3 regions of the Lachnoclostridium sp. genome follow, and region 3 is predicted to be linked to each of the others. Evidence: predicted binding sites of a transcription regulator. Region 3 holds the regulator's gene; each other region holds the start of a gene.
The links. The regulator Rex, encoded in region 3, represses fermentation and respiration genes when NADH is low (regulators of the CRP and FNR family bind a similar motif). The targets are predictions, from matches to a motif close to ATTGTTAANTANTTAACAAT.

Region 1 (7,900 bases), on a different contig from region 3:
GAAACGATGTTCTTGATCAAATACGGAGAGGCAACGTTTGAATTCAACACCCGCAACATGCCCATCCTCCAGAACAATACGTTTCGGTCCCCAAGAATTATGGATCTCTATCTGCTCATGGAGAGCCTCTTCTACTTCTTCCTCTAATGCTGGCATCTCTTCTCTACTTTCAAGACAGTACAGCTTAGTTTTCTCAGCTCCAACTCTAGCCGCTGTCCTTGCCACATCAATCGCGACATTTCCGCCACCGATTACAATGACTTTCCCACTTAAATTCTTATTCACTTTTAAGTTTACTTCCCTTAAGAAATCAATTCCGGTAATTACTTCTTCCGCATCTTCTCCTTCCATACCTAGCTTCCTGCCAGACTGTGCACCAATAGCAACATAGAAAGCAACGTACCCTTGTTTTCTTAATTCCGAAATAGTAATGTCACGTCCTATTTCTATCCCTGTCTTAAATTCTACTCCAAGTTCTTTTATTACCTCAATCTCTGCTTCGATTACTTCTTTTTCTAGGCGAAACGCGGGTATACCTAGAGTTAACATACCACCTAATACTTCTTGTTTTTCAAATACTGTTACCTGATATCCGTCTAATGCTAAATAAAATGCACAGGATAACCCAGATGGTCCTGCTCCAATAACTGCAATCTTCTTACCATACTCGTGTTTTTTCTTTGGTACATAGCGATTCTCTTCTTTTAAATCCTGCTCTGCAATGAATTTTTTAATATCATCGATTGCGATTGGTTCGTCGATATCCCCTCTGGTACAAGCAGATTCACATCTTCTTGGACAGATTCTACCGCATACCGCAGGAAATGGATTCTCATGCTTTATAAGTTCTAATGCTTCGCGGAATTTTCCCTGAGAAGCAAGTTTTATGTATCCTTGAATTGAAATATGTGCTGGACATTCCGTTTTACATGGGCTAGTACCTGTATCAACAACATTCTTTCGGTTAATACGGTAGTCTGCATTCCATTTATCTGGTCCCCATTCGGTATCTCTTGGAGTATCCTTACGAACTATTTTATCTACTACTGGTGTCTTACCGCACAGTTTCTGTCCTAGCTGTAAAGCATTCACCGGACAATGCTGTACACACTCACCACAAGCTACGCATTTATCTTTGTCTACATGAGAAACATAGTTGGAACGAACCATATCTGCATTAATAAACATTTCCGCTGATCTTAAAGATAAGCAGGAACAACCACAACAATTGCATATCGCATGCGTTTTTCCAGAACCATCTAAGTTTGGAATCTGGTGCATTAAGCCATTTTCTTCTGCACGCTTGATAATCTCAAAGGCTTCTTCTCTTGTGATTTGCTTTCCTCTTCCGGTACGAATGTAATACTCTGCAGCATGCCCCATCTGAATGCACATATCTTCTTTCAGATGTCCACACCCTTCGCCCATGATTTCTCTTGCAGTACGACAGGAGCAGTCAGAAACTGAAAAGATATCATTATCGTTCAGATATTTTGACACTTCTTCATAAGAAGCTCTTCTTGTTTCGCCCTGTATTGCTGTTTCGATTGGAATAACACGCATTAGCCCAACACCCACAGGGAAACTACCTGCTGTTTTAGGGCCACGCACTCTACCATATGCTTCAAAGCTCTCTGCTATCTGTGGATATTTCGCCACATTTTCTTTGTTATTCACCATCATTTCCATAATACCAGGAACCCAGGTATCATACCAATAATGATCCACTCCATCGATATTGTTAACGAACAATACACCTGCTAATGCTAATTCCCACAATAATTTCGCGGTTTCTTCTTCGCTTTTACCACACTTTAAGGCAAGTTCTTTCGCTGTTGCTTTTTTTCTTATCTCCATACATAAAGCTACATCAGCCATATCATCTGTAACAACAGGCTCTAGTATTCTATATTCTGGATCGGTTGCTTTAACTTCATTTTTAGAACCACGTTTTTTTCTACTGATATGATTGGCAAGGTCTAGAACTTTTTCTTTTACCATACGATTCCTCCAAATAGAATTTATGTTTGCTCCTATTCCTGTACACGTTCTTTGCGCAGGTTGAAAAACTTTTTCACTTTATTCCTTCCATTTCTTAACTTCTGTTCGTAACCAATCCGCGAAAACTTCAATTCCTTCACCAGTTCTAGCTGATATTGGAATAATCTTAATGTCTGGGTTTATTTTTCTCACACGTTCTATGCAGGCTTCCAAATTAAAATCAAAATGTTCCAATACATCCATTTTATTAATTAATAGAACATCCACAATCGAGAACATCAATGGGTATTTCAGAGGTTTATCATCCCCTTCTGGAATACTAAGAATCATAGCATTCTTACTAGAACCTGTATCAAATTCTGCAGGACAGACTAAGTTTCCTACATTTTCTAAGATAGCTAGGTCTACTCCTGAAGCATCAAGTCCGAGAAGTCCCTGTCTTGTCATATCTGCATCAAGGTGGCACATTCCACCAGTATGTAATTGAATTACCTTAACACCTGTTTCAGCTATTGTTTTTGCATCGACATCAGAGTCAATGTCTGCCTCCATAACTCCAATGGTCATCTCCTCTTTTAACAGAGCAATTGTCTTTTTTAAAGTACTAGTCTTACCTGCTCCCGGTGAAGACATTAAATTAAGTAAAAACACTCCGTTTTGCTTTAATTCCTCACGAAGAAGATTTGCATCCTTGTTATTATCTTCAAACACGCTTTGCTTAATCTCAAGTATCTTGAATTCTTTCATAAGTTACCTCATTTCTGCGCTGCTTTTTATGTATAGCAAGCTTGTGGCTGCAGCGCATTCACAAACTTGCTAAGTATGGATTTCTCAAAGTTTTTAAGTTTACTTTATTATAATTTCTCTTTCTCCTCGATATAGTCATAGCTTTTCTATACCTTTTTCTTGATATAAGCTATACTGTTTAAGATGCTGTGGATTAGTTTCAATCTCCTACCACTTAGACGGTTTTAAATAGGTTCTAACTAAATATACAATTTCTTACTCCGATTTTATCTAAGTATGCTTTGCAATAGCTCTCTCTATCTCCAATATTTATGCTTGGTTTATTGTTGATGGATCAGCTAACACTTTCACTTCCTTAAATTTCTTCATATCAACATATAATTCTTGTTTGTATGGATTTCTCTTGGTCTTACTTGCGCGATAAATCATAAAGATTACAACCGCAATGTTGACAGCTAATGCTGCAAAACTCCAAATAAACAACGCTCCCTTATTGTAGGTCGAAGATACTGCAAATCTACCTTTATCGATAAATGCTGGAACTGTCTGGGCAAACATACACCATAATGCTAGAGTATGAGCTCGGTGCTGTAACCATGCACCCTTTCCCAGGGTGAATGCACATACGGTTGGCGCTAATAATAATGCAAATCCGCAATACCATGCGTGCCCTGGCAAACAATTATAAGTGTAAGCAAAGTTCCATAAATCATAGGCGATAATCCAAAACCACATCATGTCTGGCCATAACATATCCCTGCTAGAGTCGGACTTTGTTTTCTTACGAATACAGATACCAACCCATCCAGTGATTGTTATGATATTTAGAATACCTGCTGCCGCATTCATAAAGTTCCAAGGTCCACCCAGAACATACATTGAACCATCCGCTAAAATACCACCTTTCGAATACTGAAGACCAATTTCAATATCTCTTACCACTGCTTCTAAAATATTAATTGCTAAGATTAACGGTGGAAAACATAACGCAATACGATTGTTTGCCAATCTCCATTCCTTACCTGTCTTTTTGTTCGTTCCATGTAAATTACGAATGCACCAAAAACCGATACAACCTGCTGTTGCAGAATATACCTTGGCTAAATGGAACCAGTCTGTATATGTAGTATCACTTAATACAGTAAACCATAAAACCGATAAAACAACTGGCATAACGATGAAACAGACAAACCCTCCCACTGTGGATCTTCTGGTAAATTCATTCAGTGCAAATAACAACGCAAATACTAGAATCCAGACGAGCCACACCGATAATACTGTTGCCCCACTTCCATAATTGAACGTAAACACTTTTACTTCCTCCTTTGCTTTATACGCAATTTAAATTTACATTGTAACTGATTGGACCATCCCCTATCCCCTCATTCTCTCTGGTCATACCACAGTATCAATGTTTTGATAAAATCTTAACATATTAGCGTTTTATAGTCAATATTTACCTAAATTAATCTGTATTTCCGAAGTGTTTTATATAATATGCACTTGTAATTTCCCTTTATTTTCTATATAATAAGGTATGGTATGTGGTTGAACCACAGCCAATCTGTGAGTATGGAATTTAAAAACTACATGAAAGGAAAAAACTCCTATGGAATTTTCAAAACTTAGTGCGCCCTCATTAAAAGAATTATTTATACATGAACTTGAGACTATGATATTATCCGGAAAATTGCCTGTTGGTGAAAAACTTCCGCCAGAAAGAGATTTAGCACAATCGATGCAGGTCAGCCGTGCGGTAGTTAACGCAGGTATTGCTGAACTTGGTCGTAAAGGATTTTTAACTATAAAACCTAGAGTAGGTACTTTTGTGGCTGACTATCGTCGAAATGGTACACTTGAAACGTTAACTTCTATTTTGAATTATAATGGAGGAGTCTTACGTGATGGGGAAGTTCGTTCCATTTTAGAACTAAGAATTGCTTTAGACACAATGGCAGTAGAACACTGCATTCCAAAGATTACAGAAGAAGAAATCTTAAAATTGAAAGATTATGTAAAGCAGTTAGGTGAAGCAATGTCACCAGAAGCTGCAAGCGAAATCGCCTTTCATTTTCAACATGAGCTAGCTTATCTCTCTGGTAATACCTTAATGCCGTTAATCTTTTCTTCATTTAAGATTCCTGTGTTATTTTTGTGGGAACGTTTTATACGTCTCTATGGATTAGAAGTGCTTTATAAAAATACCGAAATCCTATGCGACTACATTGCTGAGCGGAATACTGAAAAAGCAGTGGACTGGCTAAAGCATTCCATTAATGACACCATAAGTGGAAATCGTCAGATTTATTATTAGGACAAAAAAGGAACATGCAGGCAAGCATTTAGAATGTTAATCACATTCCAAATGCTTGCCTGCATGTTTTCTTTTCCTTACGTTATATAATTGACTTGTTATTTTCCTCTTTATTAGCGCTAAAGCTTTCTCTTTTAATGTTTCCCCAATCGTTTTTGAACTTTTTAAATCTTATGATTGCATCCATTCTAAAAATAGTTGTCATCTGTCTATACCCAAAGTTCTCCAAAATTCCGTACCAGGAAAGCTTAAATAGCTGCTTAACCGATGGATATTTGCTAAAGGTATATTCTTCCAACAATATCGCACCTATAGACAGTACGACACCGTAAAGTATTGATGCTATTAAAAATAGTACAAAATATTTAGTATTTAACAATCCGAATACGTAGGATAGCGGAATAATAATATAGCCTAACGTTTCAATTATTGGGCCCAACATTTCAAAAATCCAAAAAAATGGGATCCCAAACATACCAACAATCCCATACCGAGGATTTAAAAGTAACTCTTTGTTCTTAAATAAGCTATCCATTAATCCTATTTGCCATCTTCTTCTTTGTCCGCGTAGATCTTTAATTTTCTCAGGTGCCTGTGTCCAGCAAACAGGGTCAGGTATGAATTTAATTTTATATTTTGATTTGCTTTTTCTCATGGTTTTGTGTATCTTAACCACCAATTCCATGTCCTCGCCAATCGTATTACTTGCATATCCTCCTGCCTTTACTACAGCCTCCTTTTGGAAAGCTCCAAAGGCACCTGAAATAATAAGCAGACATCCCAGTCGACTCCATGCCAATCGGCCTGTAAGAAAGGCTCTTAAATACTCCACAATCTGGAACATCGCCAAATTACTTTTAGGCAGTCCGATTGCCTCTACTTTTCCGTCCTTGATTTTACTGCCGTTTGCAATTCTGACAATCCCACCGACAGCCACTGTTAAATGGTCCTCAATGAAAGGCATGATTACTCTGACTAAGGAATCACTTTCAAGTATTGAGTCAGCGTCAATCGTAGTAAATACAGGATACTTTGATATATTTATTCCAACATTGAGCGCATCTGCTTTACCGCCATTTTCCTTGTCAACCAAAATAAGATTTGGTATATCGAGATTTTTATAAATTCCTTTCACACTTTTTGTTTTTATCAAATGCCTTACAGGCTGACTGATTTCCTTTAAATTGTAAGCTTCTACTATTTTATGAAAGGTATTGTCTTGAGAACCATCATTAATAACGATCACTTCAAAGGATGGGTAGTTTAACGCCAATAAAGATTTTATATTATCTACTATTGTATTTTCCTCATTATAGGCAGGTACCAATACCGAAATAGGAATCATGTTTACGGAAGTAGTATATTTTTTATAGTCGGAGTAATGCATTTTCCGAATATAATCATATAGGCCAAAAGCAGACATAATTAACTGCATAAAATAGATAGTATTAATAGCCAGTACATAATAAAATACAATATAATTAAAGCCTGTGACTATCTGTTTAATGAATTCTGAGCTCATACAACACCTCGCATGATGGCAGACTTTCTCTCAGCCAAATTTTTAAAACTTTCATGTAAATAGTTTTTATTCTCAGCGGAGTGTTCTATAGCCGAAATAATTATATCCTTGGCAAATTCATCATCTCCCTCAAATACAGAAGATACAACACTCATTCCGTCTTTATGATTCAGTATAGTTGTTGCTGCATTATACCTTACATGCCACTCTCTATCTGAAAGGGCGTTCTTAAGAGGAATTAATATTTTATGATCGGTAAAGTTGCTAAGGGCTTTTGCAGACAGTGCTCTTACTTCCCATTCACAATCCTTTAAAAGCTTTATGATATCATCTAAATATTCTTCATCACCTATGTTGCCCATAGCTTTTACAGCAGCAATCCTAAGTTCCTTGTTTTCGCTTAACAAATATTTTGATATATCTTTGCTAAGTGATATATTTTTAGAATTTCCTGCTGACTTAATGAATACCACCGTAATGTAGCTATTACTCCCATTTATCATATGCTTATAAATATTATTTTTGTCACCTTCAAAGCTGTCGACTATTTCTATTAAACTTCTTTCACTTAAGCTTAGTGATGCATCAATGCCTTCAAATGCCTTTATAAATGCTGGTTCATCCCCTATCTTAGCCAGCGCTAAAAGAATGTTATATGTCACATCGTTGTTTCTTACGTTTATTTCATCTAACAATGCCTGGACCGCTTCTTTACTTCTAAACTCACCTAAGCGTTTGGCAGCTAAAGCCTTTTTGAAGTAATTTCTACTTTTCAAATTGTTTATCTCATGCTCAACAATACAGGTATCATGACATAGCTCTGTTAGCTTTGGTAAATACGTGCTGTCAAAACTTTCGAGACGATCTAAAATTATTTCTTCGATTACTTCACTTTTCGTTTTATCATTACAGGCATCTTTAATATTTTCCAATGTTGCTGAAGTTGTTTCCTTTCCTTCTCTAATTTCATTAAGAATATAATCAATATAAGGTTCTATTTTATGAGTATGTTTTCTTATTTTATTGTTTCTGCATGCTTCAGAAATTTTCTCATACAGAATGTAAATATACAATAGAAATATAATCAGAGAAAAAAATGTGATTGAAATATATATATATTGCTCCATGTTCCCCCTTCTAAAAAAGTTCAGATTTTGTCAAAGCGGATATTCGTAATCCGCTTACGCTACTTGCACATAACCTTATAGCCACTACGTGGCATTGGTTCAAGTTAATTTCCGATTGACTTAAAAGCTTTTTTCAAAATATAGTAGGAAGGCTTCAATCTTTCATGATAAGTTGGCGTATCCCATTCC
Region 2 (7,900 bases), on a different contig from region 3:
TGAAAGTGCTAAGGATATTGTAAGTGCAAGCCTGATGATCAAAGAAATATCAGACCAGACTAACCTTTTAGCGTTGAATGCAGCCATTGAAGCGGCAAGAGCAGGAGATCACGGAAGGGGATTTGCAGTTGTAGCAGATGAGATAAGAAAACTGGCAGAAAACTCGAACAAATTTACTTCAGAAATTGAAAAGATAACCAATATGCTTACAGTCAAAACGGATGAGGCTGTAAAAAAGATTGAAGAAATGGATATGGTAGTAAAAATACAGTCAGAGAGCGTATCTTCCACTGAAGCTAAATTTTCAGGAATATCTTGTGCTATTGATGATATAAAAAAATATATAAATAGTATAAGCCGGTCAACTGATGAAATAGCAAATAAGAATATAGTGATTATTGATATGATTCAAAGCTTATCAGCTATTGCAGAGGAGAGCGCCGCAAATACACAGGAAATGTCGGCATCGGTAGAGGAACAGACTGCAGCAATGGACCAGATTGCTGAAGCCAGTAAGGTATTATCCCAATTGGCTGAAAAGTTAAATGGGGGTATGAAACAATTTAAAAAGTAAGCATTCCGGCTCAGAGTTTTGACAGCCGTCTTAAAGCTATTGAATAAAGGAATATATAATTTGTAACAATAAAAAAGTAGGTACATGAGGTTGACTGCTGAGCTAATGGAGATAGGGTGTTGAAGAATCATCTGACATTTTATATGGCTATGCAACAAAACAAGAGGCAATTGATATATTTAAAATATATATAAAATTTATAAGAAGGGAATGATAGAGTATTATGGATAATATGTATGATAAGGTTGTAGAGTCGACAAAGTATATACAAAGCAAAAGTAATTTAAAACCAAAGGTAGGAGTTGTGTTAGGTTCTGGACTTGGTGATTTAATTGATGTGATTGAAGGAAAAGAATATATTAATTACGAAGACATTCCTAATTTTCCAAAGTCAACAGTAGCGGGTCATCAGGGAAGATTGGTATTTGGCAAGATAAATGGAGTTGATATTTTAGCAATGCAAGGAAGATTTCATTATTTTGAAGGATATTCCATGAAAGAGGTAGCATATCCTATCTTCGTCATGAAACAATTAGGTATCGAACAGCTTATAGTGACAAATGCTTGTGGTGGAATCAATACTGATTTTCAGCCAGGAACCTTAATGATTATAACCGACTTTATTAATCTTATATCAGACAATCCACTTATTGGAGTAAATGATGAGAGGTTTGGGACAAGATTTCCAGATATGTCGGAACCTTATAAGTTAGACTTAATAGATAAGGCAAAAAACATAGCAAATGAGATAGGAATCGAATATAAGGAAGGTATCTATGCAGGATTTATGGGACCTTATTACGAAACCGCAGCAGAAATAAGAATGATAAAAAATAATGGTGCAGATGCGGTTGGAATGTCAACAGTTCCTGAGACGATCGCCGCAAATTATCTGGGTATTGATGTACTGGGCATATCTTGTATAACAAATATGGCTACTGGAATACAGAAGCACAAACACTCTCATGAGAGGGTTGTTGAAACAGCTCAGAAAGCATCGGTAAATTTGAGTAAATGGGTAGCAAAAATTATTGAAAACATGGATTAATACAGAGGTTTATTTACTATTTCTATTCTTCGAGAATTGATATGGTGCGAACCGTAATATAAAAAGATAGGAGTAGATAAAACACAATTACGTGTTTCTCTGCTCCTATCTTTGAATCAAATATAATTGCTATTCTCGTTTTTCATTACGATATTCTACCGGAGAAACTCCTGTATGATTTTTAAAAACCCGTGAAAAATAATGTTGGCTGGAATAGCCAACAAGTTCCGCAATTTCAGCCATTAATAGATCTTCTCTGGAAGAGAGAAGGAAGATTGCTTGTTTAATCCGTAGTTCATTCAAATATTCCGTAAAACTTAAATTGGTATTTTTCTTAATTATTCGGGTCAGATAAGATTGACTGATATGAAATTCATCAGCTACAAGATTAAGGCTTATATTACTATCGCAGTGATGATCGTTGATATAAGCTAATGCTTTTTTACATACTGAACAGTTCGATGCATCTGGCAAAGAAGTTATATTAGTTTCTTTTGAAACTATTACATCCTCGTTTTTCCCGAGTGTTTCTAAGGCATGCTCCACCACGGATAACAGCTGGCTTCGCTTAATGGGCTTTAAAAGATAATGAAAGGCACCCAATTCAATCGCTTTTTGAGCAAATGGGAAACTGTCATGGCCAGAGACGATAATAAATTTTGAATTCGGTAGAAATTCTTTGGCTTGTTCAATCGCATCAAGTCCGGTAATGGTTGGCATCGTGATATCAATGATTACAAGATCTGGGTGAGTTTCCTGCATTATCTCGAGTGCTTGTCGTCCATTTGCAGCTTGCCCAACGATAGTAACAGGTAAATTAGAGGCTTGAATGAGTTTGGCTATGCCTTCGCGTATTATCTTTTCATCATCTGCAATTAATAATTTTCTCATTGTTTTGCATCTCCTTTACTGCTGGAATAATAATCGTAGCGGTTGTACCAATCTGTTCTTCACTGGTAATTGTAATACCATACTCTTTGCCATACACCATTTGTATTCTACGATGAATATTGTGTAGGCCATATCCCTTACAGGGAGCGTCCTGTTCCAATGAGCGAAGTAACGTTTTAAGTTCTGCGGGTGACATACCAACACCATCATCTTGTACTATGATTTGAATGGTATCCTCTTTTCTTAATACTCTGACAGCAATTATACCAGGCGAAAGCTTTGGTTTAATTCCGTGATACAGTGCATTTTCGACCAATGGCTGTACAATCAGTTTAATTGTAACATATGCTGAGACATCAGGATCATAGGAAATGCGAAAGTCTAAAATATCTTCATAACGTTTTTGTTGAATAAACAGGTAACTTCTAACATGTTCAATTTCTTTTATCACAGAAATAAATTCTTTACCATCACTAAGCGAAATTCGGAAGAAATCGGACAAAGCCTCAATCATTTCAGATAGCTCAATGGCGTTATAATCATAGGCTCTCCATTGAAGATTATCCAGTGTATTGTATAAAAAATGAGGGTTAATCTGTGATTGTAACACCTGAAATTCAGCAGTACGTTTTGCCACTTCTTCTTCCTTAATTCGGTCCATTAGAGAGGAAATCTGTTCCGTCATTGTATAAAAGTTATTGGCAAGGAATGCAAGTTCATCCTTTTTGTTGCTGATTACCTGTTTTGGTAAGACAAAATTTCCATCCTTTACAAGTTGCATTGCTTTCGAAAGCTTATAAATAGGAGCTGTAATGGTACGTGAAAATAAGAAGCAACTTATGATTGATATGGCAAGCACAAGAATCCATATCACTAAGATGGTATAGATTAAGTGTTGTGTATGTAAATTTAATTCCTTCAAAGAAGTCATGGTACATAAGGACCAACCATTGGAGTATGGTATTGGAGAATAAAATACCACTTGTTCTTTCCCTTTTTCTTCTTTAAATGAATAAATACCAACGTTCTTTGATATTGGTTCTTTGATATGCGACACTAAATTTGCCAGTTCTGCCACGCTTATACCCTGAATTGGATTGGTGGAATAAAGATTTCCTTCGGAATCCATAATCCATGAAGTACCATTATAAAAATCAATACCTTCTGTAATTTCAGATAATTTATACAGAGAAATTGCACCATTAATGAATCCAATTTTTTTATTCTCATCATTGTATATTGGATAACAAATGAGTGTGATTGGCAAGCTATCTGTTTTCGATAATAAGGGAGTACTAATGACGTATTCTTCATCGGTTGACATGGCATGTTGAAAATAAGAACGTTTGGATATGTCAATGGTTAGTTCATCACTGACGTAACCAAGTCCATTTGTAGTTCCGGCTGCAAATGTTCCGTATTCATTTCCATAATGTTCTCCAACATTTTGATTTAATCGTTTGATAAAAGTTTGTAAACTTTTTGTTTCCATTGTTCGAAGTGCTTCCGTCTGACTAATTACTCGAATTTCACTAATTCGTTGGTTCAACCAGGAGCCAATTTCATTTGCTTTTGACTCAACAATTTGTGTATTCAGATTTTCTAAACCTATTTGATTGGAAGTTAATATACGATCTCTTACCATAAATAAAAGGCAAGAGAAAGCAAATGAAATACAGATACTAAATAGTAACGCAATTTTTGTATGCAATTTCATAAAATCCTCATTCTTGCGCACGTTTTTGCGAATAAAAAGTTTGTGGTGCGCAAGCACAAACTTGCGTGTGAAAATTGATTTCTATTTTCACATTATCCCTCTTTCAAGTGATGAATGTTCGTTAAAGTGCAAAAATACGAAAACTACTGTAAATACAAATCGCTGTCAGTATACTATAATCTAAAATATATGACAAGTATTTAACAAACTTTTTAACATAAACATAAATTTGAATGAAACGTTTTGATAGGATAACAATAAAATGAAAGAAATTTGAATGTGTTTTGATTGTTGAGAGGTTTTAACACAATGGGAAAGAGGAGAATGAAATGAAAAAGTCAAAATTATTAGCTCTTGGGTTAATTGTGACTCTTACAATGACCGGCTGTGGCTCAAAGACAAAAGAAGAGCCAAAAACATCACCAGATACAGTTGAAACGACAACAGGTATTCCAAATGGAACTTACACAGGTGAGGGTGAAGGTAAAGGTGGAAAAATCAAAGTTGAATTAACATTAGAAGATGGAGAAATCAAAAAAATTGATGTGCTTGAAAATAGCGAAACTCCAGGATTTGCAGATGCAATGCAAACGATTACTGAAGCTATGATTGCAACAAATTCATTTGATGTAGATGCTGTAAGTGGTGCTACCTTAACTTCCAAAGGATTTAAAGCAGCAGTAGAAAATGCATTTGAGCAAACAGGTGCTTCCAAAGATCAATTGGTTGCAAAAGAAGCAGCTGGAACAAGTAATAAAGAAGAAAGAGAAGCAGCGTATACTGCTGATGTAGTTATAGTTGGTGCAGGTGGAGCTGGTTTAACAGCTGCAATAGAAGCTGCAAACAACGGAGCTTCTGTTATCTTAGTTGAAAAGATGCCAATGGAAGGTGGTAACACACTAATTTCCGGTGGTGAATATGCAGCACCAGGCAACTGGCTTCAAAAAGAAGAAGCTATTGAGGATAGTAAAGATAAGTTTTATGAAGACATCTTAAAAGGTGGAGACAATGAAAATAATCCGGAACTCGTTCGAATCTTAGCAGACCATGCATTAGAATCTGCAGAATGGTTAAGAGATGAAGTAAATGTAACATTTGAAGATTACTTGCTTTTCTTTGGTGGACATTCTGTAAAACGTAGTTTAGTTCCTAAAGATGCAAGTGGTGTGGAATTAATTAGTAAATTAACAAAAAAAGCAAAAGAAGTTGGTGTAATTACTCACTTAAATACTGCTGCAAAAGAACTTGTTGTAGAAAATGATAAAGTGGTTGCAGTAAAAGCAGAGTTTGACGGAAAAGAAATCACTTACAGTGCAAACAAGGGTGTTATTCTTGCAACTGGTGGATTCGGCTCTAACCTTTCGATGAGAGTAAAATATAACCCAGAAATGAATGAAAAAATTCTTTCCACAAACACAGTAGGTAGTACCGGAGATGGTATTACAATGGCAGAAAATGTTGGAGCAGAACTTGTAGATATGCAATACATTCAAACTTATCCAACATGTGATCCAGAACTCGGAACACTTCTTTATGTAGGTGATGTTCGAATGGAAGGACGTTCTATCCTTGTAAATAAAGAAGGAAAACGTTTCGTAGAAGAACTAGAACGTCGTGATGTTATTTCCAAAGCAGTGGTAGAACAAACAGGTGGAGTTTCTTACATGTTCTGGGATGAAGCTTCCATGGTAGCAAGTGGCGTTAATGTAAAACACCAAAGAGAATATGATTACTTAATTGAAAATGGTATCCTTGTAAAAGCAGATACAATCGAAGAAGCAGCTGCATTCTTTGATATTGATGCCGAAGAATTAAAGAAAACTGTAGAAAAATACAATGAGTACGCAAAGAATGGTAAAGATGAAGAATTCAATAAGAGAGGTACATTAACCGCATTTACAGATGGACCTTACTATATTATGAAATCCAAACCAGCAATCCATCATACAATGGGTGGTGTTAAAATCAACACAGATGCAAATGTAATCGATACAAACGGAAACGTAATCAAAGGTTTATTTGCTGCTGGTGAGGTAACTGGAGATATCCATGGAACAAACCGTTTAGGTAGTGATGCAATTGCAGATATTACTGTATTTGGTCGTATTGCAGGTAGAAACGCTGCAAAAGCGGAATAGTTAATTAAAGATCGATAGAAAAAACAAGCTGCTGTCAAACTATGTAAGATTAGTCTGACGGCAGCTTATTTGTATTCCGTACGAAGTTTTAGAAAGATTATATAAATATTTACATCCTTCTCTCATGATCTCTTGGAGAAATTCCAGTCACCTTTTTAAATACCTTACTAAAATAATAAGGATTATCAAATCCAAGAATATCAGAAATCTCGTACATTAGATACTTATGGGTATCAATTAATTCCTTTGCTCGCTCAATTTTTACACTCGCGATGTAGTCGGATAAGGTGATTCCAGTGTATTTCTTAAAAGTTGCACTAAGATGTCCTGCACTGATATTTAATTCTTCTGTTATTTCAGCTAAGGTTAACTTTTCGGTGAAATGTTCATCAATGTAACGCTTTGCCTGTTCCACAAGGATATCAGAACGATTTTCCTTGCGGTTATCTAAAAGCTTGCATAATTTCTCTTGAAAGCTTCGAAGCCATTCTAATATATTTGCAAGGCTTGGAAAATGATTTAAGTATTCTGCGATATTAATGGCATACGGAAAGATGTCGTGGTAGTCATTTTTATCGGTTTCAAAAAAAGAATACAAATAAGTATAGATATTAATGCAGGCGCTGGTTGCGTGCTCTTTATTTGGTGTACACTGTGTAAATAACTCAATAATCTGATCAAAGATGTTAGCAAGACGTTCGCTGTCATTTTGTTGTATCGAGGCAGATAAATCTTTCTTTAAGAAATTGATATTAAAGTTTTTAGCACTACTCTTATGGAGATTCTGACCCTGATAGAAGACAATCGGGGTATGAGAATTATAGTAGTAATACTCAAGCGCTGTAAGTGCTTCCTTAAAGATATCAGGGAGATGCTCCAGGGAATGATTGGTCTGACTGATCCCAAAAACTGCGGTAAGTTCAAAGTAAGTTTTAAGCGCTGAATTCACTTTATCGCAAAAATACGAAATAGTGGTTTCGTAGGGGTGAATTGCTCCCTCATCTCTTAATCCACCAACAAATAAAAAGGTATTTGAATTATAGTTTATCAGTGTATGAGAATGAAAGAAGCGGGCAGAAATACCGCTAATAATATCAGTAATGTGGCTATTGATCCGTTTTAAATCCAAACGCTCTTCATGTGTAAGAAATTGAATGCTGGTGTGACGAATGGTAAACAGAATCACAAAGGGATTCTTATAATTCTCCTTTAAAGATTCGGGAAGTGTCACATCTTTATTCTGAGAGATGATCAATTGTGTCACATAATTTTGCATCAGAACTGCATTACTAATAGTTTGTGCAACTTGCATCTGATTCTTATTATGGCGATCCATAAGGTCACAGGCTTCTTTTGCACGATCCAGTGATTTTATCAAATCATCTGGTTTCAGATTAAGTTTTATAAGATAATCAGAGGCACCTAGTGTCACTGCTTTTCTTGCAAGCTGAAATTCTTCTAAATTGGTTAAAACAAGAAAGGCAAAATTACAACCATTTGTTTTACATTTTTCAATCAATTCTAAGCCACTT
Region 3 (7,900 bases):
TACTAAACTTATAAAAAGTTGGAAATGAAATAAGATTTAACTTACATAAGGAGTATTCTTGTAATTCATAAATAACGTTTTGAGGCAGTGCCACTTCGAAAAGACATCATTGGAGAAGAAGGAATCAATAAAATCTGGCATAAATATAAACTGTGTGCCGCTTTAGTGGCTACAATTAAAATATGGAACTTTTGGATATTCTAATCGTCTAATAATTTTGATATTCTAATCGTCTAATAATAAGGAGATGTGGAAGGAGCAATTTCATGAAGAGAAAAATGTATTTATTTTTATCCATATTACTTTTTTCCGGAATATTAGTTGGATGTACTAAGAAACCTTTCTCTATAGAAAATACAAAATTGGAATTTACAAATATAGAAGTTAGGGATGGTACAACTGGTAATATGGTATCTTTGGATGAGAATGAATCAAAAGAGTTATATAATTATCTAAAGAAGATAGTATTTACAAAAGGAAAATCACCTGAGCAAAATACAGGATGGCGTTATGCTCTTGATTTTATGGCAGATGGGAAAGTAATAGATACCATCATGATTCAAGATGAATCAATTATTAAATATAGGAATTATTTCTATAAGACTGATGATGATACTACTATGGATTTAGATTATATAGCCTCTTTATGTAAATCTGTATTTAAGGCACTGGTTATTGATAACAGCAATGGTCTTTTAGTAAAACCGGATGTTAATTCCAATGAATTTAGGTCTTCTGATAAAATCAGTATAGGAACTGGCAGTGCAATAATATATGATGAAGATAAAAAGGAAGTAGATTTAAATGAGATTCAAATTGGAGATGTTATTAATATCACTTATAACGGGATTATATTAGAGTCATATCCTGCGCAGATAACAGCTGATTATATTAATATTTTGGAATCTAATCTATTAATAGATGGATATGCTACTATAATTGATGATATTTACAACCTTGATAGTGGTTTAAATAGTGGTATAAACATAATTGCTCTCGATTTAACTGAAATAACGAATCTTTCTGAGACAGATAAGGAAATCTTATTAATGAAATTGTATGGAATGTATGGTCTGGAAGTAAAGGAAAGTACTTTTGATCAATTAGCGGAAGAAGGACTTATTAATAAAGAAGAACTTTATTTTCCTACAGGAATTATAATAACCATTAGTAATTCAGAATATAAGGAAGATATAGAAACACTAAGGTATGATATCAGAAAATGGAGAAGTGGACTAGGTGCTATTGGTTATAAAGGTAATGCAAAGTTTGATGGAGAAAAGTGGATAATATCAAGTGAAAATATGTGGGTTAGTTAAAAAAATGATTAAGATGATTTGATAAAAATAGCCTCTGGTAACACTCAAAGATTCCGGGAGATTTAGTGTTCAGAATAAGAGATTAAGAATGAGGTAGTACTGGTAGCGTAAGCGGAAAACTTGCCTGTAGGCAAGTGGAAATATCCGCTTTGACCAAAAAATAAGATCAGCAAAAGTCTATAAAAGGTTATATATCAACCTTTTTGACTCTGCTGATCTTTTCTTTATTTTATAGTATTTTTAGATCATTATTATGTCTTATAAATTTAAATGATTAGTTACTCACTAAGTTCTTCCCATTGTTCCATTAGAGCTTCTAGTTTTTCTTCTACTTCCTTCTTTTCTTTATGAACCTCGATTAGCTTTGAGGAGTTCGTATAGATAGAAGAGTCTGCAAGCAATTCTTCTAGTTCTTCATTCCTTGCTTCCATACGTGTGATTTCATCTTCGACTTTCTTTAAGTCATTCTGACGCTTTCTAAGTTTGGCTTGTTCTTCTTTTTGCTGTTGCCAGTCAAGCTTATTCTCAGAAACTGGTTCTTGTGGATAAGATGAAGCTTGTAAATCTTTATTTGCCTGATCTAAATGCTTATCAATACGAAGTCCATCTAAAACATTATTGTTAGCGTCAGAATTAGATCCATATTTATTACCAAAGGCTCTCCATTCCATCTCTGGTTTCTTCTCAAGATAATAATCATAATTACCAAGATAATTTAAGAAAGTCTGATTGGTTAGGTCAAGAATTCTGGTTGCAGTACGATTAATAAAATAACGGTCGTGGGATACATAAAGTACCGTACCGGTATAATTGTTAATCGCATTTTCTAATATTTCCTTTGAGGTAATATCAAGGTGGTTGGTAGGCTCGTCCATGATAAGGAAGTTCGCATCGGATAGCATAAGCTTTGCTAGAGATACGCGGCCACGCTCTCCACCACTGATATCTTTAATTAATTTAAATACATCATCGCCGGTAAATAAAAATGCAGCAAGGATATTACGTACTTTTGTGTTATCCATATTTGGATACGTATCTTGAATCTCGTCAAAGATTGTTTTTTCCATATTAAGAACATGATGTTCCTGATCATAGTAGCCAACAAAAACCTTTGCACCAAGTTTAACGTCTCCTGCATCGGCATTTATAATCTGATTAACTATTTTTAATATGGTTGTTTTACCGGTACCGTTATTACCGATAATTGCTACTTTTTCACCACGTTTTATTTCAAAATTCAGTTGGTCAAACAGTGTTAGAGAACCATAGGATTTTTGCAGATCAGTTACAGTTAGTACGTCATTGCCACTTATTATATTTGGTTCAAGGGCTATATGCATTTTATCATTAACGGTAACTGGTTTATCCAGGCGATCTATTTTATCCAACATCTTCTCGCGGCTTTCCGCGCGCTTTATGGATTTTTCACGATTGAAGGAACGAAGCTTTGCTATGACCTCTTCTTGATGTTTAATTTCACGCTGTTGATTTAAGTAATGACGAATCATGGTTTCACGAAGTTGCTCTTTTTTCATTGCATAGTCAGAATAATTTCCTTCGAACATGGTTGCCTTTGTGTTATCTAACTCTACAACCTTAGTAACTACTTTATTAAGGAAGTAACGGTCATGGGCGATTACAACAACGGCTCCGGAGTAATTTACTAAGAAGGTTTCTAACCAAGCAATAGATTCCATATCAAGGTGATTGGTAGGCTCATCCAAGAAGATGATATCTGGTGTGCTTAGGAGAAGTTTACCAAGGGCCACACGGGTTTTTTGTCCACCAGAAAGTGTTGATACTTTTTTGTTAAAATCTTCCTCCGTAAAGCCAAGGCCTTTTAGTACACCAATTACTTCACTTTGGTAGGCATATCCATTCTTCAATTCAAAATCATGTGTTAGTCTTGAATAGGAAGAAAGCATCCGTTCTAATTCTGCACCGGTAGCTGATTTCATATCTACTTCAAGACGGCGAATTGTTTCTTCCATTTTAATAATATCAGATTTTATTGCTAAAACTTCTTCATATATAGTACTATCTGTGGACAGGTCCTGATGTTGGGCAAGATATCCGACAGTTGCACCTTTTGCAAAGATAATCTCTCCTTCATCAGCAGTTAGTTCTCCCATGATGATTTTAATTAAGGTAGATTTTCCTGCACCATTAATTCCTACAATAGCTACTTTTTCGCGCTCATTTACATGGAAAGCGATTTTATCTAATATTGGAGTCGTTCCAAAGCTTTTACTAATATTTTTACATGCTAGTATCATGATGTATCCTCACACTTCTGAAAGGAAGCTGCATAAGAGCTTCACAAATAATATATTTATCAGAAGTTTGCTTTGTAAACTTCTGATAAAAGGTGCGTACTTTGCACCGTCAATCCGATTAATAGAACATGTTTTTTGTTCTGATAAAAGGTGCGTACTTAGCACCGTCAATTCGATTATCAAAACATGTTTTTTGTTCTGAGAAAAGGTGCGCACTTAGCACCGTCAATTCGATTATCAGAACAAGTTTTTTGTTCTGATAATATATAAGAAAAAGTACATTATATGAGTTTCCTTGTCATACACAAGAAAAAACACGATTTACAAACTTTTCCTTGTTAATAATTAAGCAAAATGAAGATTTTATATACTTCAATTTGCATGATAAGAAGACGATATTTCTTCACACTTTCTTAACACCTACAAATCCCATGAATAGAAGTGTATTGCAGGCGCATATTAACTGTAGATTATTCTAACATACGTAGTATACTTCGTCAAATCATTGACAGGTTATTCACAATTTACTATAATATTTATAATTGAAACACATCCTATCTGTGTATAATCTGTTGTAATACCAGGGTTACAATCTTATGAATACGGGGTGTAAGAATAGGAAAACCTGGAAGGAGAAAGATGGAGGGTTAGCATGTACGATAAAACAATTTCATCAGCGGTAATCAAGCGTCTTCCAAGATACTATCGTTATCTTGGAGAATTATTAGAGAATGATGTTGTGCGTATCTCTTCGAAAGAGTTAAGCGAGAAGATGAATGTAACGGCATCACAGATCCGTCAGGATCTAAATAACTTTGGCGGTTTTGGTCAACAAGGATATGGTTATAATGTAGAATATCTTTATACCGAAATTGGCAAAATACTTGGTCTGGATAAGAAATATAATGTTATTATTATTGGAGCTGGTAATTTGGGTCAAGCGCTTGCAAATTATACAGATTTTGAGAGAAGAGGATTTTATATCTGTGGAATTTTTGATGTGAATCCTAGATTGATAGGACTATCCATTCGCGGAATTGAAATCCGATTAGTTGATGAGCTAGAAGAATTTATGAAAAATAATACAGTCAATATAGCAGCACTTACGATACCGAAAGCAAAAGCACCACAGGTTGCGGCAGATTTAGTTCAACTTGGTGTACGTGCAATATGGAATTTCGCACCAACAGATTTAAATTTACCAAAAGATGTTATGGTTGAAAATGTTCACTTGGCAGAAAGCCTTATGAGACTGTCCTATAATTTAAAAGCGGCAGAAGAATCGGGGGAGAGTATTTGAGATTAGGAAAACGTTTTGGCGACAAATCGGAACCAAAGACCAAGTCATTAGGTGATTTGGACGATTTAGACGATGATTTTGATCTTGAGTTTGAAAATTTGAAAGTATCAAGTTCTATAGAACCTTCAAGGACGGAACCAAGATATGTGAAAGAAAATCGTAGTAAAGTATTCTCAGAAATGAGTCTTCGCCAAACCTTTCGAAATCGAAAGATTCCAATTGTAACACTAGATGAACGCTTTATCAATTTATTCCCAGAGGAAAAGATGTCTGGGGTGCAACTAAGGTTACGGGATGAACTTGTCGAATTGATGAAAGATCAGAGCAGAGTCTTAGAAGATATCAAAGGTTTGAAACGATATAAGTCTCAACTGATGCAGGAAATTGTGGAGAACATGGAAGTGGATCATACACCGCTTGGTAAACTAAAAGGAAGAAAATTGTCCAAAAATCAAAAACTTATCGAAGATATTAATCAGAAGTTATTGATTGCAGAGGACAAACTCGAAAAATTACCAAGTGAAATAGCTGCAAAAAATGAAGAATTGATGCTAGAGAGCTTACAGCGTTGTTATAATAATATTTATGATGAAAATTTAAGAAAAAAAGCCTTAACAGATGAAATCATGGAGATGGAAGTAAAGCTACGAAATTTGAAGAAGCAAAAACTTGAAATAGAGAAAGATTATCGTGGGACTTATACATATCTCTATGAAATGCTAGGGACTGAGATGATGCGCAAAATTGATGAAGAACAAGATTTACTATAATTAATCAGAGTGGAGTTTCTTATCATGATTTTTGGTATTGGCACGGATATGATAGAAATTAACCGTGTAGTGAAAGCCTGCGAACGGAAGGCATTCTTTACGAAGATTTTTACGGAGCAGGAACAGAAGCTGCTTCTTTCGGATATTCGAAAGGCAGCTTCTAATTTTGCTGTCAAAGAAGCGGTAGTAAAAATGTTTGGAACAGGCTTTCGTGCAATTGCACCGAATGAAATTGAAGTACTTCGCGATAATCTTGGGAAACCTTATGTAAATCTATATGGAAATGCTGAACTTTTGGCGAAGGAACATAATGTCGTTAGGATTCATGTCTCTATTACAAATACGAAGGAATTAGTTAGTGCTTATGTAATAGGAGAAGTGTGAAGTGTGAGAAGAAGTTCTAGGGCACCTCAATACGGTGCCGAAGAACTTCTAAATCTCACACAGAAGTTTGTGCCTGCGTAATCCTCGGCGCAAACTTCCAGCCTACTACTAAATAATTATATTTAACATAGCTTACTGAGCAGGCATGATTACAAGTGTGTTTGTGTCCCAGATTTGCAGGATTGCTAAAGAATGGAGGTTCTTATGCGGTATGCACTAGATGCAGTGCAGATGAAAAACTTAGATAAGATGACAATCGAGCAGATTGGAATTCCAGCAATGGTTCTCATGGAGCGTGCTGCACTTTATGTGGCGGAACAAGTGAAAGAACATGCAAAACAGACCGATAAGATTATCGCGGTTTGTGGAACCGGCAACAATGGCGGTGATGGGATTGCAGCTGCTCGTATTTTACATTTATGGGGTTATAACGTAACCATAGGAGTCATCGGTGAATTTGAGAAGTTTTCGAAAGAATGTAGAGAACAGTGGAAGATTGCGAAAAATTTAGGGTTATCCATCCGTACCGAATGGGAGATAGCAGAATATAATATAGTAATTGACGGTATCTTTGGTATTGGCCTTAGCAAACCAGTGGGTGGTGAATATGCGAAGGTAATCAAAAGTATTAATCAAAGCGACTGTTACGTGGTTTCGGTTGATATACCGTCTGGTGTTAATGCAAGTGATGGGCAAGTCTTTTGTTGTGCAGTAAAAGCAAACGAAACGGTTACTTTTGGGGAACAAAAACTTGGACTTTTGCTTTACCCTGGGGCTACTTATGCTGGGAAGGTTCATATCGCAGATATCGGATTTGCAAAGGAAAAACTGGACAGTCTTACCTATACTTACTATGAAGCTGCTGATTTAGATAAACTACCAGAAAGAATGGCATATTCTAACAAAGGAAGCTATGGTAGGGTACTTGTGATTGCTGGAACAGAAAACATGACTGGTGCAGCTTATTTTAGTGCGGCAGCAGCATATCATATGGGTGCAGGTTTAGTAAAAATTCTTACAGCAAAGAAAGCAATTCCTGTGCTTCAGGGGATGCTTCCTGAAGCATTGTTTGCAGCCTATGATGAGGAGAATAGTGAGGAACAGATTAAGAAAGCATTGGAGTTTGCAACTGTAATTGTTATTGGTCCAGGGCTATCGACAGAGGATATGGCTAAGAAATTATTGCTTAAAGTGTGTAAGGAAGCAAGAGTGCCACTTATTGTAGATGCAGATGGAATTAATTTACTGGCTAAGTTAGCAGATGAAATGATACCCGAAGTATCAGAGATGACAGATGAAGTAGAACGTTTCCATCAACGAATACACCATATAATGGATATACTACCAAAAGGAACTATCTTGACACCTCATTTAAAGGAGCTTTCAAGGCTCACTTTATATCCACTTAATAAAATTCCTTGTAATTTAATTGACATAGCCGGCTATTGTACTTATAATAACTTAATGATTTATGTGTTAAAAGATAGCAGGACTATCGTTGCTTCAAAAGACTTGCGTTATATCAATGTATCCGGAACCCATGGAATGGCGACTGGAGGTAGCGGTGATGTACTCACGGGAATCATTGCTGGTTTGATAGCGGGGGGACTTGAAGCAGGAAAGGCAGCAACACTAGGTGTATATCTTCATGGGCTGGCAGGAGAAGAGGCCGCCAAAGTAAAATCAACTTACTCTATGTTAGCTGGGGATATAATCGGAGCGTTGCCGGAGGTTTTAAGAAATCATGATGGAAGAAACGTATAATCCAAGATACTTGCGTGTAAGCGCTGATATTAATTTGGATGCTATTATTCATAATGTTGCGGAAGTAAGAAAGAACATAAAGAAAGA

Region 1: the regulator Rex is predicted to act here: its motif matches at 4,164-4,183, upstream of RTP52_RS16665 (DUF5692 family protein).
Region 2: the regulator Rex is predicted to act here: its motif matches at 4,419-4,438, upstream of RTP52_RS18095 (flavocytochrome c).

What each region holds. Positions count from the first base shown of each region.
Region 1 is NZ_DAMADT010000032.1:18,603-26,502, reverse strand. It holds gene RTP52_RS16675 (FAD-dependent oxidoreductase) at 1-2,001, opposite strand, end outside; gene hypB (hydrogenase nickel incorporation protein HypB) at 2,080-2,748, opposite strand; gene RTP52_RS16665 (DUF5692 family protein) at 3,058-4,059, opposite strand; gene RTP52_RS16660 (FadR/GntR family transcriptional regulator) at 4,358-5,062, shown strand; gene RTP52_RS16655 (glycosyltransferase family 2 protein) at 5,145-6,584, opposite strand; gene RTP52_RS16650 (HEAT repeat domain-containing protein) at 6,581-7,711, opposite strand; gene RTP52_RS16645 (family 2 glycosyl transferase) at 7,816-7,900, opposite strand, start outside.
Region 2 is NZ_DAMADT010000039.1:13,273-21,172, reverse strand. It holds gene RTP52_RS18115 (methyl-accepting chemotaxis protein) at 1-574, shown strand, start outside; gene RTP52_RS18110 (purine-nucleoside phosphorylase) at 798-1,622, shown strand; gene RTP52_RS18105 (response regulator transcription factor) at 1,752-2,513, opposite strand; gene RTP52_RS18100 (sensor histidine kinase) at 2,488-4,230, opposite strand; gene RTP52_RS18095 (flavocytochrome c) at 4,560-6,368, shown strand; gene RTP52_RS18090 (response regulator transcription factor) at 6,478-7,900, opposite strand, start outside.
Region 3 is NZ_DAMADT010000005.1:48,298-56,197, reverse strand. It holds gene RTP52_RS05365 (DUF3221 domain-containing protein) at 267-1,319, shown strand; gene RTP52_RS05360 (ABC-F family ATP-binding cassette domain-containing protein) at 1,598-3,595, opposite strand; gene RTP52_RS05355 (redox-sensing transcriptional repressor Rex) at 4,248-4,895, shown strand; gene RTP52_RS05350 (hypothetical protein) at 4,892-5,665, shown strand; gene acpS (holo-ACP synthase) at 5,690-6,049, shown strand; gene RTP52_RS05340 (NAD(P)H-hydrate dehydratase) at 6,254-7,813, shown strand; gene alr (alanine racemase) at 7,794-7,900, shown strand, end outside.